2 linked regions of the Bradyrhizobium diazoefficiens genome follow. The main gene of each other region encodes a partner of the protein of the gene in region 2 in a complex. Links are inferred from orthologs where the notes say so. Each region holds a gene or a part of one and is shown on either strand. Other genes may lie near its edges. The genes, in order: accD and accB.

The links.
Region 1: the proteins of accB (region 2) and accD are in contact, whole or in part, in a solved structure (PDB 8UXZ), measured with the Escherichia coli proteins. The link is inferred for Bradyrhizobium diazoefficiens from one-to-one orthologs.

The regions. Positions count from the first base shown.
Region 1 is NZ_JAENXS010000001.1:2,125,516-2,134,152, reverse strand. The notes cover bases 5,659-8,637. They hold accD (acetyl-CoA carboxylase, carboxyltransferase subunit beta), read left to right. Parts: upstream 5,659-6,666; coding sequence 6,667-7,608; downstream 7,609-8,637. Other genes in these bases: JJE66_RS09935 (folylpolyglutamate synthase/dihydrofolate synthase family protein), read left to right, coding at 7,605-8,637; trpA (tryptophan synthase subunit alpha), read left to right, coding at 5,717-6,553. Also shown: rpsA (30S ribosomal protein S1), read left to right, coding at 1-1,143; signal peptide peptidase SppA, read left to right, coding at 1,329-2,309; JJE66_RS09970 (integration host factor subunit beta), read left to right, coding at 2,491-2,796; JJE66_RS09965 (lipopolysaccharide assembly protein LapA domain-containing protein), read left to right, coding at 2,874-3,266; JJE66_RS09960 (phosphoribosylanthranilate isomerase), read left to right, coding at 3,347-4,006; trpB (tryptophan synthase subunit beta), read left to right, coding at 4,003-5,220; JJE66_RS09950 (endonuclease domain-containing protein), read right to left, coding at 5,300-5,644.
Region 2 is NZ_JAENXS010000002.1:798,554-809,150, reverse strand. Bases 4,016-6,728 are described here. They hold accB (acetyl-CoA carboxylase biotin carboxyl carrier protein), read right to left. Parts: upstream 5,759-6,728; coding sequence 5,273-5,758; downstream 4,016-5,272. Other genes in these bases: JJE66_RS20590 (DUF1236 domain-containing protein), read right to left, coding at 6,491-6,728; aroQ (type II 3-dehydroquinate dehydratase), read right to left, coding at 5,796-6,263; accC (acetyl-CoA carboxylase biotin carboxylase subunit), read right to left, coding at 4,016-5,173. Also shown: aat (leucyl/phenylalanyl-tRNA--protein transferase), read right to left, coding at 1-579; JJE66_RS20620 (sensor histidine kinase), read right to left, coding at 644-1,756; JJE66_RS20615 (response regulator), read right to left, coding at 1,753-2,193; JJE66_RS20610 (CHASE3 domain-containing protein), read right to left, coding at 2,190-3,707; more of accC, read right to left, coding at 3,815-4,015; more of JJE66_RS20590, read right to left, coding at 6,729-7,339; JJE66_RS20585 (DsbA family protein), read right to left, coding at 7,559-8,326; JJE66_RS20580 (M48 family metalloprotease), read right to left, coding at 8,445-9,854; JJE66_RS20575 (pyridoxal phosphate-dependent aminotransferase), read left to right, coding at 10,027-10,597. UniProt on the Escherichia coli protein: This protein is a component of the acetyl coenzyme A carboxylase complex; first, biotin carboxylase catalyzes the carboxylation of the carrier protein and then the transcarboxylase transfers the carboxyl group to form malonyl-CoA.

The sequences.
Region 1 (8,637 bases), on a different replicon or contig from region 2:
CGCGCCGAGCAGCGTCAGGAGCTGGTGCAGAACCTCGAAGAGGGCCAGGTCATCGACGGCGTGGTCAAGAACATCACCGATTACGGTGCCTTCGTTGATCTCGGCGGCATCGACGGCCTGCTGCACGTCACCGACATCGCGTGGCGCCGCGTCAACCACCCGACCGAGGTGCTCTCGATCGGCCAGACCGTGAAGGTCAAGATCATCAAGATCAACCACGAGACGCACCGCATCTCGCTGGGCATGAAGCAGCTGCTGGACGATCCGTGGCAGGGCATCGAAGCCAAGTACCCGCTGGGTGCGCGCTTCACTGGCCGTGTCACTAACATCACCGACTACGGCGCCTTCGTCGAGCTCGAGCCGGGCATCGAAGGTCTGATCCACGTCTCCGAGATGTCGTGGACCAAGAAGAACATGCACCCCGGCAAGATCGTGTCGACCTCGCAGGAAGTCGACGTGCAGGTGCTGGAAGTCGATTCCGTCAAGCGCCGCATCTCGCTCGGCCTCAAGCAGACGATGCGCAACCCGTGGGAGGTCTTCGTCGAAGGTCATCCGACCGGTTCGACGGTCGAGGGCGAAGTCAAGAACAAGACCGAGTTCGGTCTGTTCCTGGGCCTCGAGGGCGACGTCGACGGCATGGTCCATCTCTCCGACCTCGACTGGAAGCTTCCGGGCGAGCAGGTGATCGACAACTACAAGAAGGGCGACGTGGTCAAGGCCGTGGTGCTCGATGTGGACGTCGAGAAGGAGCGCATCTCGCTCGGCATCAAGCAGCTCGAAGGCGACCCATTCGCCGAGCCGGGCGATGTCAAGAAGGGCGCGGTCGTGACCTGCGAAGTGCTCGAAGTGAAGGAAAGCGGTATCGAGGTGAAGATCGCCGGTACCGACTTCACCACCTTCGTCAAGCGCTCGGAGCTCGCGCGTGACCGCAACGATCAGCGCGCCGAACGCTTCGCCGTCGGCGAGAAGGTCGATGCCCGCGTGATCCAGTTCGACAAGAAGGCCCGCAAGGTCCAGGTGTCGATCAAGGCGCTCGAAGTCGCCGAAGAGAAGGAAGCCATCGCGCAGTACGGCTCCTCCGATTCGGGGGCGACGCTCGGCGACATCCTGGGCACCGCGCTCAAGAACCGCGACAGCAAGTAAGCGAACCTTTCGGTTCGCCAGACATCGAAGCCCCGGCGCGAGCCGGGGCTTTTTTGTTGTGGCCTTGTCCGGGCGATGCGGGGCCTTGTTTTCTTCAAATTGCGCCGCAATTGATGTATCCAGACAAGCCATTGGTCACGTTGTGACGGCACAACGCCCGCGGCCTTTCACTTGGAGATATCTCGATGTCGCTCGATTCGGACATCATCGTCGATCGCCGCAGGATCCGCCGCAAGCTGACGTTCTGGCGTGTGATGGCCGCGCTGATCGCGATCGCGGCGATCGCGGGCTTTGCGCTGGTCGTGACACCGGGCGCGCGCGGCAGCTTCGCTTCCGCCGGCTCAATCGCGCGCGTGCAGATCGAGGGCCTGATCCGCAGCGATGCCGAGCGCACGCGGGCGCTGGAGCGACTGGAGAATTCGCAGGCCGCAGCCGTTATCGTTCACATCAATTCGCCCGGTGGCACCACCGCAGGATCCGAGCAGCTCTACGACTCGCTGACGCGGCTGAAGGCGAAGAAGCCGCTGGTTGTCGTGGTCGAGGGGCTTGCGGCGTCGGGCGGCTACATCACCGCGATTGCGAGCGACCACATCATCGCCCAGCAGAGTTCGCTGGTCGGCTCGATCGGCGTGCTGTTCCAATTTCCGAACGTCTCGGAACTCTTGAAGACCATCGGCGTCAGGGTCGAGGAAGTGAAGTCCACGCCCTTGAAGGCTGCGCCCAACGGCTTTGAGCCGACCAGCCCGGAAGCGCGCGCCGCGCTGGATGCGCTGGTGAAGGATTCCTATGCCTGGTTCAAGGATCTGGTGAAGCAACGCCGTGGCATGGATGACACGCAGCTCGAAAAAGTTGTCGATGGCCGCGTCTTTACTGGCCGCCAGGCGATCGATCTCAAGCTGATCGATCAGCTCGGCGACGAGAAGACCGCCGTGGCCTGGCTCGAGGAGCAGAAGGGCGTCAAGAAGGGCCTTTCGGTGCGCGATTACAAGCTCGAGCCGCGCTTTGGCGATCTGCCGTTCCTCAAGGCGGCTGCCGCCGTGACGCTGGAAGGGCTTGGATTAGGCTCGATTGCGCATCAGATCGCGCAAACCGGCGTTGCGCAGGCGGTCGATCGCGTCGGGATGGATGGCATGCTGGCCTTGTGGCAGCCGGCTGCGTCGAATTGACCGGAAAAGGTGGCGCCAGGCGAGCTTCGGACCTTTTTCCCGTCTTGCGGGTAGGCGCCCAGCCCGCTTTCTCGGCATTTGTCACGCATTTTCACGACGCTCAACCTTCATTTAGCGTCTTGACAGATCACGGTATTTTCACGGAAATGGTCATCCGCACGCTCCCGGGTCCTATCTCTCGATGATCAAATCCGAACTTGTTCAGCGTATCGCCGAGCACAACCCGCATCTGTACCAGCGGGATGTCGAGAACATTGTGAATGCGATTCTCGAGGAGATCGTAGCGGCACTTGCGCGCGGTGACCGCGTCGAGCTGCGCGGCTTCGGCGCCTTCTCGGTCAAGCACCGCCCCGCGCGTGCCGGTCGCAATCCGCGCACCGGCGCTCATGTCCCCGTCGATCAGAAGAGCGTCCCGTTCTTCAAGACCGGCAAGGAAATGCGCGAGCGGCTCAATCGCGACCATCCGGATCCGGGCGCGCCGGACTAAAGAAGCCGCTGTCGTCCGGGCTTAACCGAACGGCCGCATGATGCGGCAGCAAGCTTGATTCAAGACGAGCGATCGCGATGCGAAAGTTCCTGACCGCGTTGATCGTGATTCCGCTGGGCCTGATCCTGGTGACCTTTGCGGTTGCCAACCGGCATTTCGTCACCGTCTCTTTCGATCCCTTCATGGCGGCTGATCCGGCCCTGTCGGTCACGCTGCCGCTGTTCCTGCTGCTGATCCTGGTGGCCGCCTTGGGCGTCATCGTCGGCGGCTGCGCCGTCTGGTTCGGCCAGCGGCATTGGCGGCGTGCCGCGCGCCGGCATGAGGCGGATGCGAGAGCCGCCCGGGTCGAGCTGACCGATCTGCGGGCCCAGACGGCCCCAGCAAAGCCCGAGTCCCAGCGCCTGCCGGTGCCCTCCGGGGTGGGCCTTTACGGGCCCGTCGGGCGAGACAAGCAGCGCGCGACGTTGTAGAAGCGGCCCCGACCGAAAACCCTGTTTTCCGGCCGCGCATCCGCAGCCTTCACCCGTTTTGAGCCCATACCTTCGAGATCATGTCCCTGCTCGTCAAAATCTGTGGCCTGTCTACGCGCGAGACGCTCGAAACGGCGCTCGACGCGGGCGCCGACATGGTGGGGTTCGTGTTCTTTCCGCCGTCGCCGCGGCATGTGTCGCTGGAGACGGGGCGTGATCTCGGCCGCCAGGTGAAGCGGCGCGCGCTCACGGTCGCGCTCACGGTCGATGCCGACGATGCCACCCTCGACAACATCATGGACGCGCTGTCGCCGGACATGTTTCAACTCCACGGCAAGGAGAGCGTGGCGCGGCTGCGCGACATCAGGCAGAGATTCGATCGCCCCGTCCTGAAGGCGGTCCCGGTCGCAACCGCAGTCGATCTTGCGGTGCTGCCTGGCTATGCCGCGGTGGCCGACCGCATCCTGTTCGACGCGCGCGCGCCGAAAGAGGCGACCCGGCCCGGCGGTCTCGGCGAGCCCTTCGACTGGCACCTGCTCGAAAATCTCGATCTCAAGCTGCCCTACATGGTCTCCGGCGGGCTTCATGCCGACAACGTTGCGGAGGCCCTCCGCGTCACCGGTGCTGGCGGTGTCGACGTGTCCTCGGGTGTCGAGAGCACCCCGGGCGTCAAGGATCCGGAGTTGATCAAGGCCTTCATTCGCGCCGCGCGCGTCACCCAAGAGTTGAGCGTTCGATGAACATCGCCAAGCCAAATTCCTACCGTAGCGGGCCCGACGAGCGCGGCCATTTCGGCATTTTCGGCGGACGCTTCGTTGCCGAAACCTTGATGCCGCTGATCCTCGATCTGGAAAAGGCCTACACCGCGGCCAAGGCCGACCCGGCATTCCAGGCCGAGATGAACGGCTATCTCAAAAATTATGTCGGGCGGCCCTCGCCGCTCTATTTCGCCGAGCGCCTCACCGACCATCTCGGCGGCGCCAAGATCTACCTCAAGCGCGAAGAGCTCAACCACACCGGTTCGCACAAGGTCAACAACGTGCTGGGCCAGATCATGCTGGCGCGGCGCATGGGCAAGAAGCGCATCATCGCTGAGACCGGCGCCGGCCAGCATGGCGTCGCCACCGCGACGCTGTGCGCGCGCTTCGGCCTCGACTGCGTGGTCTATATGGGCGCCGTCGACGTCGAGCGGCAGCAGCCCAACGTGATCCGCATGGAGATGCTGGGCGCCAAGGTGATGCCGGTGCAGTCGGGCACGCGCACGCTGAAGGACGCCATGAACGAGGCGCTGCGCGACTGGGTCACCAACGTGCACGACACATTCTACTGCATCGGCACGGTGGCCGGCCCGCATCCCTATCCGACACTGGTGCGCGACTTCCAATCCATCATCGGCAACGAGACCAAGGTGCAGATGCAGGAGGTCGAGGGACGCCTGCCGGATTCGCTGGTTGCCTGCATTGGCGGCGGCTCGAATGCGATGGGCCTGTTTCATCCCTTCCTCGACGATTCCACCGTCGAGATTTTTGGCGTCGAAGCCGCAGGGCACGGGCTGACGCAATTGCATGCCGCATCGATCGCCGGCGGGCGCCCCGGCGTGCTGCACGGCAACCGCACCTATCTGCTGATGGATGCCGACGGCCAGATCCAGGACGCGCATTCGATCTCGGCCGGCCTCGACTATCCCGGCATCGGCCCCGAGCATTCCTGGCTGCACGAGATCGGGCGCGTCAACTATCTCTCCGCGACCGATGACGAGGCGCTCGCCGCGTTCCAGCTGCTCTCGAAGCTCGAAGGCATCATTCCCGCGCTCGAGCCTGCCCACGCCATCGCCAAAGTGATGGAGCTCGCGCCGAAGCGGCCGAAGGATCACCTGATGGTCGTCAATCTCTCCGGCCGCGGCGATAAGGACGTCCCGCAGGTCGGCGATATCCTGAAGGGCAAGAGCAAGTGAGGCGAGTGTCGCACTCTCTTCACCTCTCCCCGTCGGGGAGAGGTCGGCTGCGAAACAGCCGGGTGAGGGGCCTCTCCACTCACTCGAACCTTAGTGATGTCCGGACGAGCTCGAGCACGCCCTCGAGATTTTCGTACACATCCGTGTTCGAGACGCGCAGGACGAAGAACCCGCAGGCCTCGAGCACCTTGGTCCTGGCTTCATCGCGTTCGATCTCGGTCGGGCTGGAATGCGTGACGCCGTCGACCTCAATGATCAGTTTTCCGTCCAGCGTCACGAAATCAACGACGTATCGATCGACAGGGTGCTGGCGGCGAAACGTCCAGCGAGCGAGCTGCCGGTTGCGTAGCGCCTGCCAAAGCTTCGCTTCTGCGCTTGTCTGCGACTCGCGGAGCCTTCGTGCTCTCGACTTGAACCTTTCCATCCCCCTCACCCGGCTGCTTCGCAGCCGACCTCTCCCCGACGGGGAGAGGTATAGCACAGCGGCCGCGGAATCATGACCACGCGTATCGACACCCGTTTCGCCGAGTTGAAGAAAGCGGGCCGCTCGGCCTTTGTCACCTATGTGATGGCCGGTGATCCCGATCTCACGACGTCGCTCAATATCGTCAAGGCGCTGCCCAAGGCCGGCGCCGATGTGATCGAGCTCGGCATTCCCTTCACCGACCCGATGGCGGATGGTCCCTCGATTCAGGCTGCGGGCTTGCGCGCGCTCAAGAACGGAATGACGTTGAAGAAGACGCTCGACCTCGTGCGCGGCTTCCGCAAGGACGACAATGTCACGCCGCTGGTGCTGATGGGCTATTACAATCCGATCTACATTTACGGCGTCGACAAGTTTTTGGCTGATGCCAAGACGGCCGGCGTTGACGGCCTGATCATCGTCGATCTGCCGCCGGAGGAAGACGACGAGCTTTGCATTCCCGCGCTGAAGGCGGGCCTGAACTTCATTCGCCTCGCGACCCCGACCACCGACGACAAGCGCCTGCCCGCGGTGCTCGCGAACACGTCAGGCTTTGTCTATTACGTCTCTATCGCCGGCATCACCGGTGCCGCGGCTGCGGATGCGAATACTGTCGGTGAAGCTGTCGCGCGCATCAAGCGGCATACCAAGCTGCCGATCTGCGTTGGTTTCGGCATCCGCACGCCGGAGGCGGCGCGCGCCATTGCCGAGAAGGCCGATGGTTCGGTGGTCGGTACCGCGCTGGTTGATGCGCTCAAGAACAGCCTCGATGCGGACGACCGCGCGACCGCCAAAACCGTCAACGCCGTGGCTGAGCTGACGGCGGTCCTGGCCCAGGGCGTCAAGGGCGCGCAACAGACGGCCGAATAAGCCACAATTCCGCTGCCAAGGCGGGCGACACGGCGGCTTGCCGGGCAATGGCCCGGTCGCCATATATATCCCTTCAGGCGGTCCCCACTGGGGCCAGCACATCGGAGCAAACCATGAACTGGCTTACCAATGTGGTCCGGCCGAAGATCCGCAACATGCTGCGGCGGGAGACGCCGGAGAATCTGTGGATCAAGTGTCCGGATTCCGGGCAGCTCGTGTTCTACAAGGACGTCGAGGCCAACCAGTTCGTCATCCCCGGCTCGAACTACCACATGCGCATGGGCGCGGTGGCGCGGCTCAAGTCGATCTTCGACAACGAGACCTGGTTCGATGTCGCCTTGCCCGACGTCACGCCCGACCCGCTGAAGTTTCGTGATGAGAAGAAGTATGTCGATCGCATCAAGGATGCGCGGGCGCGCACCAATCTGAACGACGCGGTCAAGATCGGCTATGGCAAGCTCGAAGGCGCCGCCGTCGTCGTCGCCGTGCAGGATTTCGATTTCATGGGCGGCTCGCTCGGCATGGCTGCCGGTGAAGCCCTCGTGCGCGGGCTCGAGCTCGCGGTCGAGAAGAAGTCGCCCTTCATCGTGTTCGCCGCATCCGGCGGCGCGCGCATGCAGGAAGGCATCCTGTCGCTGATGCAGATGCCGCGCACCACGGTCGGCGTGCAGATGCTGCGCGAGGCCAAGCAGCCCTATATCGTCGTGCTGACCAACCCGACCACCGGCGGCGTCACAGCGTCCTACGCGATGCTCGGCGACGTGCAGATCGCCGAGCCCGGCGCGCTGATCGGCTTTGCCGGCGCGCGCGTGATCGAGCAGACCATTCGCGAAAAGCTGCCTGAGGGCTTCCAGCGCGCCGAATATCTCAAAGAGCACGGCATGGTCGACATGGTCGTGCATCGCCATGAATTGCGTCCGACCTTGGCGCGGCTATGCCGCCTGCTGACCAGGGCGCCAGCGCAGGAGAATGCGTCGAAATCAATGCAGCCCGTCGTCAGCCCTGCGCAGATCGTATCGGCCGCTGAGACGGCGCCGGCTGCGCCGCACGCGTGAACGCGTCCTCCGACAGCGCAAAGCCGTCGCTCGACGAATTGATCGGGCGGCTGTCGGCCCTGCATCAAAAGCGCATCGATCTCGGGCTCGAGCGGATGCACCGCCTGCTCGAGCGGCTCGGTCATCCCGAACGCAAGCTGCCGCCGGTGATCCACGTCGCCGGCACCAACGGCAAGGGCTCGACGGTTGCCTATCTGCGCGCGACGCTGGAGGCGGCGGGCTTGCGCGTCCACGCCTACACCTCGCCCTATCTGGTTCGCATCAACGAATGTTTCCGCCTCGGCCGCCCCGGTGGCGGCGTGCTCGTTAGCGACGACGAATTGTGCGCGGCGCTGCAAGAGGTCGAGCGCGTCAATGCCGGCGAGCCCGCCACTGTCTTTGAGCTGAAGACCGCGGCCGCCTTCCATCTGTTCGCGCAAAATCCCGCCGATGCCGTGTTGCTTGAAGTCGGGCTCGGCGGCCGGCTCGACTCGACCAATGTGGTCGATCAGCCTGCGGCCTGCGTGATCACGCCGATCAGCATGGACCACATGGACTTCCTCGGCGATACGCTGACGTCGATTGCGGGCGAGAAGGCGGCGATCATCAAGCGCGGCGTACCCGTGGTTTGCGCCGAGCAGATGCCTGAGGCGATCGCGGTCATTGAGGCGGAGGCCAAGCGAATGCGCGCGCCGCTGTTTGCGGCCGGCGAAAGCTGGCATGTCAATGTCGAGCGTGGCCGTCTGGTCTATTCCGACGAGCGCGGCCTGATGGATCTGGCGGCGCCGCGCCTGTTCGGCCGTCATCAGTTCGACAATGCCGGCCTTGCGATCGCGACGCTGCGCGCGATTTCGACTTTCAAGGTCAACCAGGCGGCATTCGAGGCCGGCATTGTCGGTGCCGAATGGCCGGCGCGGATGCAGCGCATCACCTCGGGCGAACTGCTCTCCTGGGGGCCGCAGGGGTCAGAGATCTGGCTCGATGGCGGCCACAATGCCGAGGGCGGCCGGGTCGCCGCCGCCGCACTCGGCGATCTCGAAGAGCGGGTGT
Region 2 (10,597 bases):
GAGCAGCGCGGTGTAGCGTCGCCGCGAGATCTCGGCCGCACCAAAGCTCTTCAGATGTTCGGTGACATATTGCGTGTCGAGCAGCTCGAAGCCGCCATGGATGAGACGCGCGACCAAGTGCACCAGCGCTACCTTGGAGGCGTCGCGGGCGGTGTGGAACATGCTCTCGCCGAAGAAGGCGCGCCCCAGGCTTACGCCGTAGAGCCCGCCGACGAGGTCGTCGCCCTGCCAGGCCTCGACGCTGTGGCAATGGCCGAGCTCGTAGAGGCCACCATAGAGGTCGCGGATGCGCTTGTTGATCCAGGTGTCCTCGCGTCCGGCCTGCGGCGCGGCGCAGCCGGCGATCGTCGCCTTGAACGCGGTGTTGACGGTGACGCGAAACGCGTCCGAGCGCACGGTGCGCGCAAGCCGCGAGGCAATGCGAAAACCATCGAGCGGGATCACGCCGCGCATTTCCGGCTCGACCCAGAACAAGGTCGGGTCGTCGGCGCTCTCGGCCATTGGAAAGATGCCGCAGGCATAGGCGCGCAGCAGCACGGCCGGCGTGATTTCAGACGAGGCGGAGTCGCGCGAATTCATAGTGCCCGATCATAGCAGGAACGCGATGCGCGTGCGATGGGGGGCAATTCCGGATGCGTAAAAATCAACCCACAGCGGCGCTGTTCGCCTTGTCGGCTGCGGCGGGGGTGCGGCGGAACCGCAGGATGATGCGGGTTCCGGAATGGTTGGGATCGCGCTCGACAGTGGCGTCCAGCTTGGAGGCCATGGCCGCGACGATGCGCTGGCCCATGCCGGTGGAGCGCGGGTCGGCCTTGACCTTGTCGCCGACGCCGTCATCGCTGATCGACAGCAGCAGATCGTCTCCCTGCGAGGTCAGCTCGACATGAATGGGGCCGGCGCCGTCGGGATAGGCGTATTTCACCGCGTTCATCACCAGCTCGTTGACGATGATACCGACGGCGACGGCACGGTCCGGGTCGATCTCGATCGGCTCGGCCTTCACCGTCAGGCGCGACATCCGGTTGCCTTCGGCGGAACGCCTGAGATCCTCGAGCAGGGAGTCCAGATACTGGTTGAGCACCACGCTCTTCAGATCCTGCGAGGTGTAGAGGCGGCGGTGCACCTGGGCGACGGCGGCGACGCGGCCCATCGCGTTGGTCAGCGCGGCCTTGACCTCTTCCCGGGCGGCGGAGCTCGCCTGCAAATGCAGCAGCGAGGCGATGATCTGGAGCGAATTGCCGACGCGGTGGTTGACCTCGCGCAGCAGCAGTTCGCGCTCGGCGGCAAGCGCCGCGTAGCGGTCGCGCGAGGCATGGATCTCGGCCTCGGCTTCCTCGCGCGCGCGCTGCAATGCGGCCTGGCGCAGCGCGCCTTCGGCCGCGACATGCAGCAGCGGGATGAAGTCACCCTTGACGTCCTTGACCAGATAGTCGGCCGCACCCGCCTTCAGCGCGGTGACCGCGATGCTGGAATCCTGCGAGGCCGTGACGAAGACCACCGGCGGAGCGTCCGGGATCGCCATGATCTGCTCGAGCGTCTCGAGCCCGTCGAGACCCGGCATGTACTGATCGAGCGCCACCACATCGATGCAGCCCTCGGAGCCTTGGGTGCTGGCGCGGCGGATGCGATCGAGGCCTTCCTCGCCGCTCGCGGCATGAACGACCTTGTAGCCGCGTCGCGTCAAGCCACGATCGACCAGGCGCGCCAGTGCTGCGTCGTCGTCGATATAGAGCAGTGTTGGCATGGGCTGGGTCATGAGGCGGCGGGCGGGACCTGGATGACCGAGAAGAACAGGCCGAGCTGCCGGATGGCGTTGGCGAAATTCTCGTAGTTGACGGGTTTGGTGATGTAGACGTTGCAGCCGAGCTCGTAGCAGCGCTTGATCTCCTGGCTGTCGTCGGTCGTGGTCAGCACCACCACGGGCGAAGCCTTGAGATATTTGTTTTCCTTGATCTGCTTCAGGATATCGATCCCGCTCATGTCGGGCAGGTTGAGGTCGAGCAGGATCAGGAGCGCGTTGCCCTTCTGGGCCAGCCCGCTGCCGTCGGCGCCGAACATGTGCTTCATCGCCTCGGTGCCGTTGGTGAACGACACGATCTCGTTGTTGACCCCGGAGCGGCGGATATTGCGCTCGATCAGCCGGGCGTGGCCCTCGTCGTCCTCGATCATGATGATGGTGACCGGCAGTGTCATTGGTCCGCGTTCCGGTTGCTGGCGTTCCAGTTGATGGGCAGCGTGATCGTGAAGGTGCTGCCCGCGTTCAGTTCCGACGATACCGACATCGTGCCGCCGAGACGACGCACGAGTGCACGTACATGCGCAAGACCGATGCCTTGGCCGGGCTTGTCCTGGGTTCCCGCCCGGCGGAACAGGTCGAAAATCCGCTGATGATCCTTCGGATCGATACCGCGGCCGTTATCGCTGATTTCGAAGATAGCGTAGCCGAGCTTGGTGCGCCCGCGAATTCTGATCTCGCCGGGCACGCCGTTCTTCAGATACTTGATCGCGTTATCGATCAGATTGGAGAAGATCTGCTCCAGCGCAAGGCGGTCGCTGACGATATTCGGCAGCGGCTCGATGTGGATCTCGGCGTGCGCTTCGGCGGTCTGATGCGCCAGCGACGACACGATGGTCTCGACGAAGTCGCGCGTATCGATCCTCTCCGGCTGGAACTCACGCCGACCCTCGCGGGTGAGGTTGAGGATCGCAGAGATCAGCCGGTCCATCCGGGCGATCGAGGATTTGATGAAGCCGAGCGCTTCGGAAAAGTCCGCCGAAAGCTGCTTGTCGGGGCCGTCGAGCGGCATGTCGCCGACATCCAGGGACGGACCGTCCGCCGGCACGCCGGTGAGCCCTCCGATCCGTCGAAAAATGTTCTTGCCCAATTCTTCGAGCTCGCTGGTGAAGCCCATGATGTTGACCAGCGGCGAGCGCAGATCGTGGCTGACGATATAGGCAAAGCGCTGGATCTCGTTGTTGGCTTCGCGCAGATCTGCCGTGCGATCGTCGACGGTGGCCTCGAGATTGAGGTTGGCTTCGCGTAGGCGCGTCTCGGCGTCGTCGCGGGCGCCGGCAGAGCGCCTCACCAGCCAGACCGAGAGCAGGGCGAACACCACTACGAGGCCGGAGCCGATGCCGGTCATCGACGCGGCGAACGTCTGGCTGCGGTCGGCGTTCGCCGAACGAATCCGAAAAAGCCGTTCCTCCTCGGCGATCATCTCGCCTGCGAGGCTGCCGATCGCGGCGGTGGTGTTGCCAGCGGCCGCTTCGCGGACCAGCGCCGCGGCCTTGTCGGGCTGGCCCTGCCTGATAAGATCGATCTCGCGCGCAAATTGGCCGAGGCGGGTCTCGATCGCCGCACTCAGCTTCTCGATGCCATCGCGCTGTGCGGGATTGTCGCCGGTGAGGCGCGTGACACGGTCAAGCGCAGGAATGATTGCGGCGACGGCCTTCTCGTAATCGTCCTGGAATTCTGGTCCCAGCGTCAGGAGATAGCCGCGCAGGTCGCTCTCGGCGCGCCGGACTTCGAGCAGCAGACCATTGATCCGGTTCTCCACCTCGATGGTGTGAACCACCCATTTGCTGTCGTCTCGGGCTTGGTTGACGAGATAGACTGAGCCGGCGCTGATCACGGTCAGCACCACAAGTCCTGCCGCGAATAGCAGGATCTGCCAAATTGCACGCCGTCGGAGAGCCTCCGCCGTCACGACGCTCTCGCCTTGCACAAAACAACGGAATTCAAAACGCCCCCTTGGAACTGTCCCCAATCGTCCCTAATGCGATTGGGCTCAAAGGGTTCCATGGGCCGAGAAGGTTATTTCGCAGTCGGTTCCGCCTGGCCTGCGAGATACTGTTCCAGCCAGTGGATGTGGTAGTCGCCGTCGATAATGGATGGTTGACGTACCAGGTCGCGGAACAGGGGCAGCGTGGTCTCGATGCCCTCGACCACCATCTCGTCCAATGCCCGGCGCAGCCGCATCAGGCACTCGGCGCGGGTCTTGCCGTGGACGATCAGCTTGCCGACGAGAGAGTCGTAATAAGGCGGGATCGTGTAGCCCTGATAGACCGCGGAATCGATGCGGACGCCGAGGCCGCCTGGCGGATGATACTGCGTGATGCGGCCCGGCGAGGGACGGAAGGTCTGCGGGTTCTCCGCATTGATGCGGCACTCGATGGCGTGGCCGATGATCTGGATCTCGCTCTGCTTCGCCGGCAGATCGCCGCCGGCGGCGATACGGATCTGCTCCAGCACGAGATCGATGTCGGTGATGCTCTCGGTGACGGGATGCTCGACCTGGATGCGCGTGTTCATCTCGATGAAGTAGAACTCGCCGTCCTCGAACAGGAACTCGATGGTGCCGACGCCGAGATATTTCATCTCGCGCATCGCCTTCGCGCAGGTCTCGCCGATCTTGGCGCGCGCGGCGGCTGCCAGCACGGGCGAGGGGCCTTCCTCCCAGACTTTCTGGTGGCGCCGCTGCAGCGAGCAGTCGCGTTCGCCGAGATGGATGGCGCCGCCACGGCCGTCGCCGAGGATCTGGATCTCGATATGGCGCGGCTTCTGGAGGTATTTTTCGAGATAGACGGAAGCGTCGCCGAAGGCCGATTTGGCCTCGTTGGCAGCGGTCGATAGCGCCAGCTGGAGATCAGCCTCGCTCTGCGCGACCTTCATGCCGCGGCCGCCGCCGCCGGCAGCCGCCTTCACCAGAACCGGGAAACCGATTGTCCTCGCAATCGCCATCGCGTCGTCGCCGGGCCCAACCGCACCGTCGGAGCCGGGCACCACGGGGATGCCGAGCTTCTTGGCGGTCTTCTTGGCCTCGATCTTGTCGCCCATCAGGCGGATGTGCTCGGCCTTGGGGCCGATGAACTGCAGATTGTGCTCGGCAAGGATCTCGGCGAAGCGTGCGTTCTCCGACAGGAAGCCGTAGCCGGGATGCACTGCGTCCGCGCCGGTGATCTCGCAGGCCGCGAGCAGCGCGGGCACGTTGAGGTAGCTGTCCTTGGACGGCGGCGGCCCAATGCAGACGCTCTCGTCCGACAGGCGCACATGCATGGCGTCCGCGTCGGCGGTGGAGTGCACGGCGACGGTCGCGATCCCGAGCTCCTTGCAGGCCCGCAGGATGCGAAGGGCGATCTCGCCGCGATTGGCTATGAGGATCTTGTCGAACATGGTGCCTCGAAGGGCGAACAGGGGAATAGCGGATAGCGAGCGGCGAATAGCGAGCAGGGAACGGTCATACCATTCGCTATTCGCTACTCCCCATTCGCGTCACTCAATAATCACCAGCGGCTCGCCGAACTCGACCGGCTGGCCGTCCTCGACCAGGATCTGCGTCACCGTACCGGCACGCGTCGAGGGGATCTGGTTCATGGTCTTCATTGCTTCGATGATCAGCAGCGTCTGGCCGACCGAGACCTTCGAGCCGACCTCGATGAACGGCTTGGCGCCGGGCTCCGGTGCCCAATAGGCGGTGCCGACCATTGGCGAGGTCAGGGCGCCCGGATGCTTCGACATGTCTGGCGCGGCAGGGGCAGCGGCTGGTGCCGCGACGAGCGCGGGAGCCGCATGCGCCACCGGAACGGGCATGGTCGCGGCAACGCTGATGTTGCGGGCAACGCGCAGGCGCAGGCCCGCGCGCTCGATCTCGATCTCGGTGAGGCTGGTCTCATCGAGTAGCAGAGCGAGCTCGCGAACGAGCGCGGAATCCTCGCTGGAAAACTTTGCGGCTGCTTTGTCGTCTGGCTGGCGCGCCATGTTCTTTGATCCGAATGTTCTGTGTGAGGAGGGAGCGTCAGGCTTTGGGCTTGGTGCCGACCTTGGCGGCAAGGCCCTGGATGGCGAGGCGATAGCCCTCGATGCCGAAGCCGCACAGCGAGGCGAAAGCCGCGCGCGCGGTGTAGGAGTGGTGACGGAAACTCTCGCGGGCGTGGATGTTGGTCACGTGCACTTCGACCGTCGGGATCTGCACCGCGAGCAACGCGTCGTGCAGAGCGATCGAGGTGTGCGAATAGCCGCCGGCATTGATGATGATGCCCTTCATCTTGCGGGCGTGAGCCTCGTGGATGAAGTCGATCAGCTCGCCTTCGCGGTTGGACTGCCGGCAGTCGGCCTTGAGGCCGAAGGTCGCGGCCGTCTCCCGGCATAGCGCCTCGACGTCGGCCAGCGTCGCATGGCCGTACTTCTCGGGCTCGCGCGTCCCCAACATGTTGAGGTTCGGCCCGTTGAGAACGAGGATCGTGTCGGTTGCTGCTTCGGCCATTCCTGTCCCGGAAAGGTGTTTCGGCGTGGCGGGGGTTATAGGTAACAAAGTGACCTAGGGGAAGCCTTGAAGGGCCTCCGGGACCGCATCAGACACCTCATCCAGTGTGCAAAAACCTGTGCGGAAACCACGGAAATTGCTTGTTAACCAGTCCAAAGCGTGGCTGCCGGCGAACGCAAAGGGGCGGGCATCGCTGCCCGCCCCCAAGAGCTTAACGGTCTCAGCCCTTACACGTCGAGAACGGCCACGATCTCGTAAGTGTTGGGATCGACGATCACGAGCTGATTGTGGACCACGATGTAGCGATAGTCGCGCCACTCCGGATAGATCGTCACGACCCGCGACGGCAGGGTGTGAAATTCGATCCCCTCGCGCGGCACGCGGGTGCCGACGGAGATCGAGAAGTTCACGTGCTCGACGGGCTTCACGTGCTCGTCCCGGATCACGGACGTGATCTGGGTGCGCTGCTCCGTCGAGAGCTTGGCGCCCGCGCCGGCCTGGCCGACCGTGGTCCGCGAGTTCGCTTCGCCCTGGGCGTTCTGGTTGGTGCGCGTCTCGTTGCCCTGGCGATTCTCGGCGTTGTTGGTCGAGGTGCCGGTCTTGCTGCCCTCGGCCTTCTGATTGGTGTCGCGACCTTCGCGGCCTTCAGCCTTCATGTCCTTCGCGCCGGACTTGCTGGTGTCCTGGCTCATGCTCTTGGACTTGTCCTGCTGGGACTTGTCCATCTGGCCCTGGGCATGCTCGTCGCGGCCCTTGGTTGCACCGGACTTCTCCTCGGCCGCGTTCTTGTTCATCTCACGGCCGGAGTGCTCGTCCTTCGTGGCGCCCGAGGACTTCTCCTCAGCCGCAGCGCCGGACTTCATGGTGCTGGAGCCCCCAGCCTGGCCGACGGTGCCCTTCTCATGGCTGGATTCCTTGCCCATCGAGCTGCCGTGTTCGGCCGCGCCCGAGGACTGCGAGTGCTGCGTCGGCTGCGCGCCGGCGCCGCTTTCGCGGTTCGTCCCCTGTGCGTTCGCCAGTCCGGTGCCCGCGACGAGCGCGAGTGCGGCAACCGAGATCATAAAGCGATTAGACATTGAATTCTCCTCACGTGTTTCTTTTGCGTCATTGCCCGCGCCACCAACGAAAGGAGATTTGAGTTGTTCCGGAACATCTGCTGTTCCCAAGCATTTGTTTCCTAAATGCGGGATGAACGCCCGCGCCGGATTCACGCCAGGATTTGTGCAGAGCTTTGGCCAACGAAAAAGGCCGGCTTTTCAGCCGGCTTCGTTGCGCGCGCGCGTTGCAAGCCTGCGTCAGCAGGTCGCTTTGCCGCAGCGGGCAATGCCGATCTTTTCCTTGAGGCCGTCGAGGCCGACGGCGCCGACCACGATCTGCTTGCCGATTACGTAGCTCGGCGTGCCGTTCATGCCCATCGCTTCGGCGAGCTTGAAGTTCTCCTCGATGGTGGCGCGCACCTCGGGGCTTGCGATGTCCTTCTCGATCTTGGCAGTGTCGAGGCCGGCTTCCTTGGCAGCTTGAAGCGCGCGCGCCTTGTCGGCAGCGCCGCGGCCGCCGAGCAGCTTCTGGTGGAAGTCGAGATATTTCTTGCCCGAGGGGTCCTGCATGCGCACGGCGACCGCGACTTGTGCGGCTTCGACCGAGCCCTGGCTCAGGACCGGAAATTCCTTCAGCACGATTTTCAGCTTCGGATCGCTCTTCATGAGGTCGAGCATGTCGCTCATCGCGCGCTTGCAGTAGCCGCAATTGTAGTCGAAGAACTCGACGAAGGTGACGTCGCCGTCCTTGTTGCCGAGCACGACCTGGCGTGGCGAGTTGAAGATCGCATCCGAGTTTTGGGCGATGCTGGCTTCGTGCTTCTCGGTCTCGGCCGCGGCCTGGCGCTTGCTGAGCTCACCCATGGCCTCCTCGAGCACTTCGGGATGGCTGACGAGGTAGTTCTTGACGATGGCCTCGATGTCGGTGCGCTGGGCATCCGAGAAGCTGTCGGCCGAAGCCGGTGTCGTTGCGCCGAACATGGCGAGAGCAAACAGCGCGGGAGCGAGCAGGCGCAGCGAAGGCATTGGCAAATCCTCTTATCCAGAGCAGGTTTCGAAAAAAACGTCCCGGCGGACTTAAGCTAGTGTCGTGACGTCAAAGCGGCAGTTGTCGTGATCAGGCGTCATTCTGGCCGCCTGTATGCTAGTTGCGTGGCGGTTTCGACGCCACGATATCGTCGGCCTTGACCCATCCGGGAGTGCCGACGGCGAAACGGGTTTTCGCGCGCGTGGCGAGTTCGCGAGCGGTCTTGTTGTCGCCGCGCAGATAAGCGGCCTGGGCCGATGCGAGATCCGCCTCGGCATAGTCTCCCTTTCGGCCATAGGCCATCGCGAGCTGCATATAGCCGAGAGGGGCTTCGGGCTCGCGTCCCACCGCTGCACGGAGAATCCGAATGGCGTCGTCCGTGTAGGCCTTATTATCGGTTCCAACCAGCGCCTGCCCAAGTAACATCTCGATGAGGGGGGCGTTGTTCGACAACTGGACCGCCTTGCGCAGCGGGGCGATGGCATCGGCCGGCTTGCCGCTCTCCAGCAGGGCCTGGCCACGAACCTCGTAGAAGTACGGGTTGTTCGGCTGCACCGCGATCAGCGCGTCGATCTGGGTTAGCGCGCTGCGCAAATCGCCGTGCAGATAGGTGCTGATAGCATGGGCATAGCGTGCCGGCATGCTGTCATTGGTCAGGGGATAGCGGCGGTACACGAGCTCCGGCCGCTCCATGAAGGCGGAGATCTTGGCGCGCACCATGTCATGGCGAAGCTGCAGTGCGGGATCGTCCTTCTTGTCCCAATACGGGCTGGTGCTGGCGAATTGCTGGAGTGCGGCGACGCGCTCGGCGGGCATCGGATGCGACTGGAGATAGGGGTCGGCACCACGTGCTGCGAACAGGCTCTCGCTGGTGAAGCGCCTGAAGGTCTCGTACATGCCCCTCGGCGACTGCTGGGTCGCGGTCAGGAACTTCACGCCGGCGCGGTCAGCGTTCTCCTCCTGCTGGCGCTGATAGGAGAGCAGCGAGCGGCGGATCATCTCGCCCGGTCCGGCAATCGCGGCGGCGCCGGCATTGGCAAGCCCGTTATTGCCGGGGCTGTTCGAGCCGCGGCTGGCGCCTGCGACCAGGGCGCCTGCGCCGAGCAGCATGGCGATGATCATCTGGGTCTGGGCATTGGCGAGCTGCTCGCGCATCTTTGATAGATGGCCGCCCGCCAGATGCCCGGTCTCGTGCGCGAGCACGCCGATCAGCTGGTTCGGCGTCTCCGACTGGAGGATCGCGCCGTAATTGACGAAGATGCGGTGGCCATCGGCGACGAACGCGTTGAACGAGTTGTCGTTGATGATCACCATCTGGATGTTCTGCTTCTCCAGACCGGCGGCGCGCAGGATCGGGCGCGTGTATTCGCGCAACAATTGTTCGGTTTCGGTGTCGCGCAGGACCGGCGGCCCCTTGCCGCCCTCCTGGGCCCGCGCCGCCGAGAATGGCGACAGCACCATCGCCGCTGCCGTCACGAGGGTGGTCAGCGCGGAAGCCTTCCTGCGCAATGCGAGTTGGAGCAACATCAAGCGGTCTGGGTCAAACGATTTGAATGCAGTTTTGTGATTGGTTTTGGCGATTGGCGGCGGACCGGATACGCGATATGCCCTTATGAGCCGTATAATGCGGCCAGTCTTGGGCGCAAGCGCCCTGTTCCGGATCGGACAGCCCGATCCGCCAGCGAAATAGCAGAAATCGATGCACGATGCGACATTGAGGAACCGGGTAGGGCAGTGGCTCGAGCCGTCCCGCCGCAGTGATGTTCCTCCCTTCATGGTGATGGACGTGATGGCTGCAGCGGCCCGGATCGAGGCGGCCGGCGGAAATGTCATCCACATGGAGGTCGGCCAGCCCGCGGCCGGCGCGCCGAAGACTGCAATTGCGGCCGCGCAGGCGGCGCTCGAAGCGGGGCGGATCGACTATACCTCGGCGCTCGGCATTCCCAGCCTGCGCGCGCGCATCGCGCGGCATTATCGCGATGCCTATGGCTGCAACGTCGCTCCGGACCGGGTCGTGGTGACCACGGGCTCCTCCGGCGGCTTCATCCTGGCCTTCCTGTCGATGTTCGAGCCCGGCGATCGCGTCGCGGTGACAGTGCCGGGCTATCCGCCTTACCGCCACATCCTCACCGCGCTCGGCTGCGAACCGGTGCTGATCGAGACCACCAACGAGACGCGCCACGCGCTGACCGGCGAGGCGCTGCTCGCCGCCCATCGCAAGGCGCCGCTCAAGGGCGTGCTGGTCGGCAGTCCCGCCAACCCGACGGGAA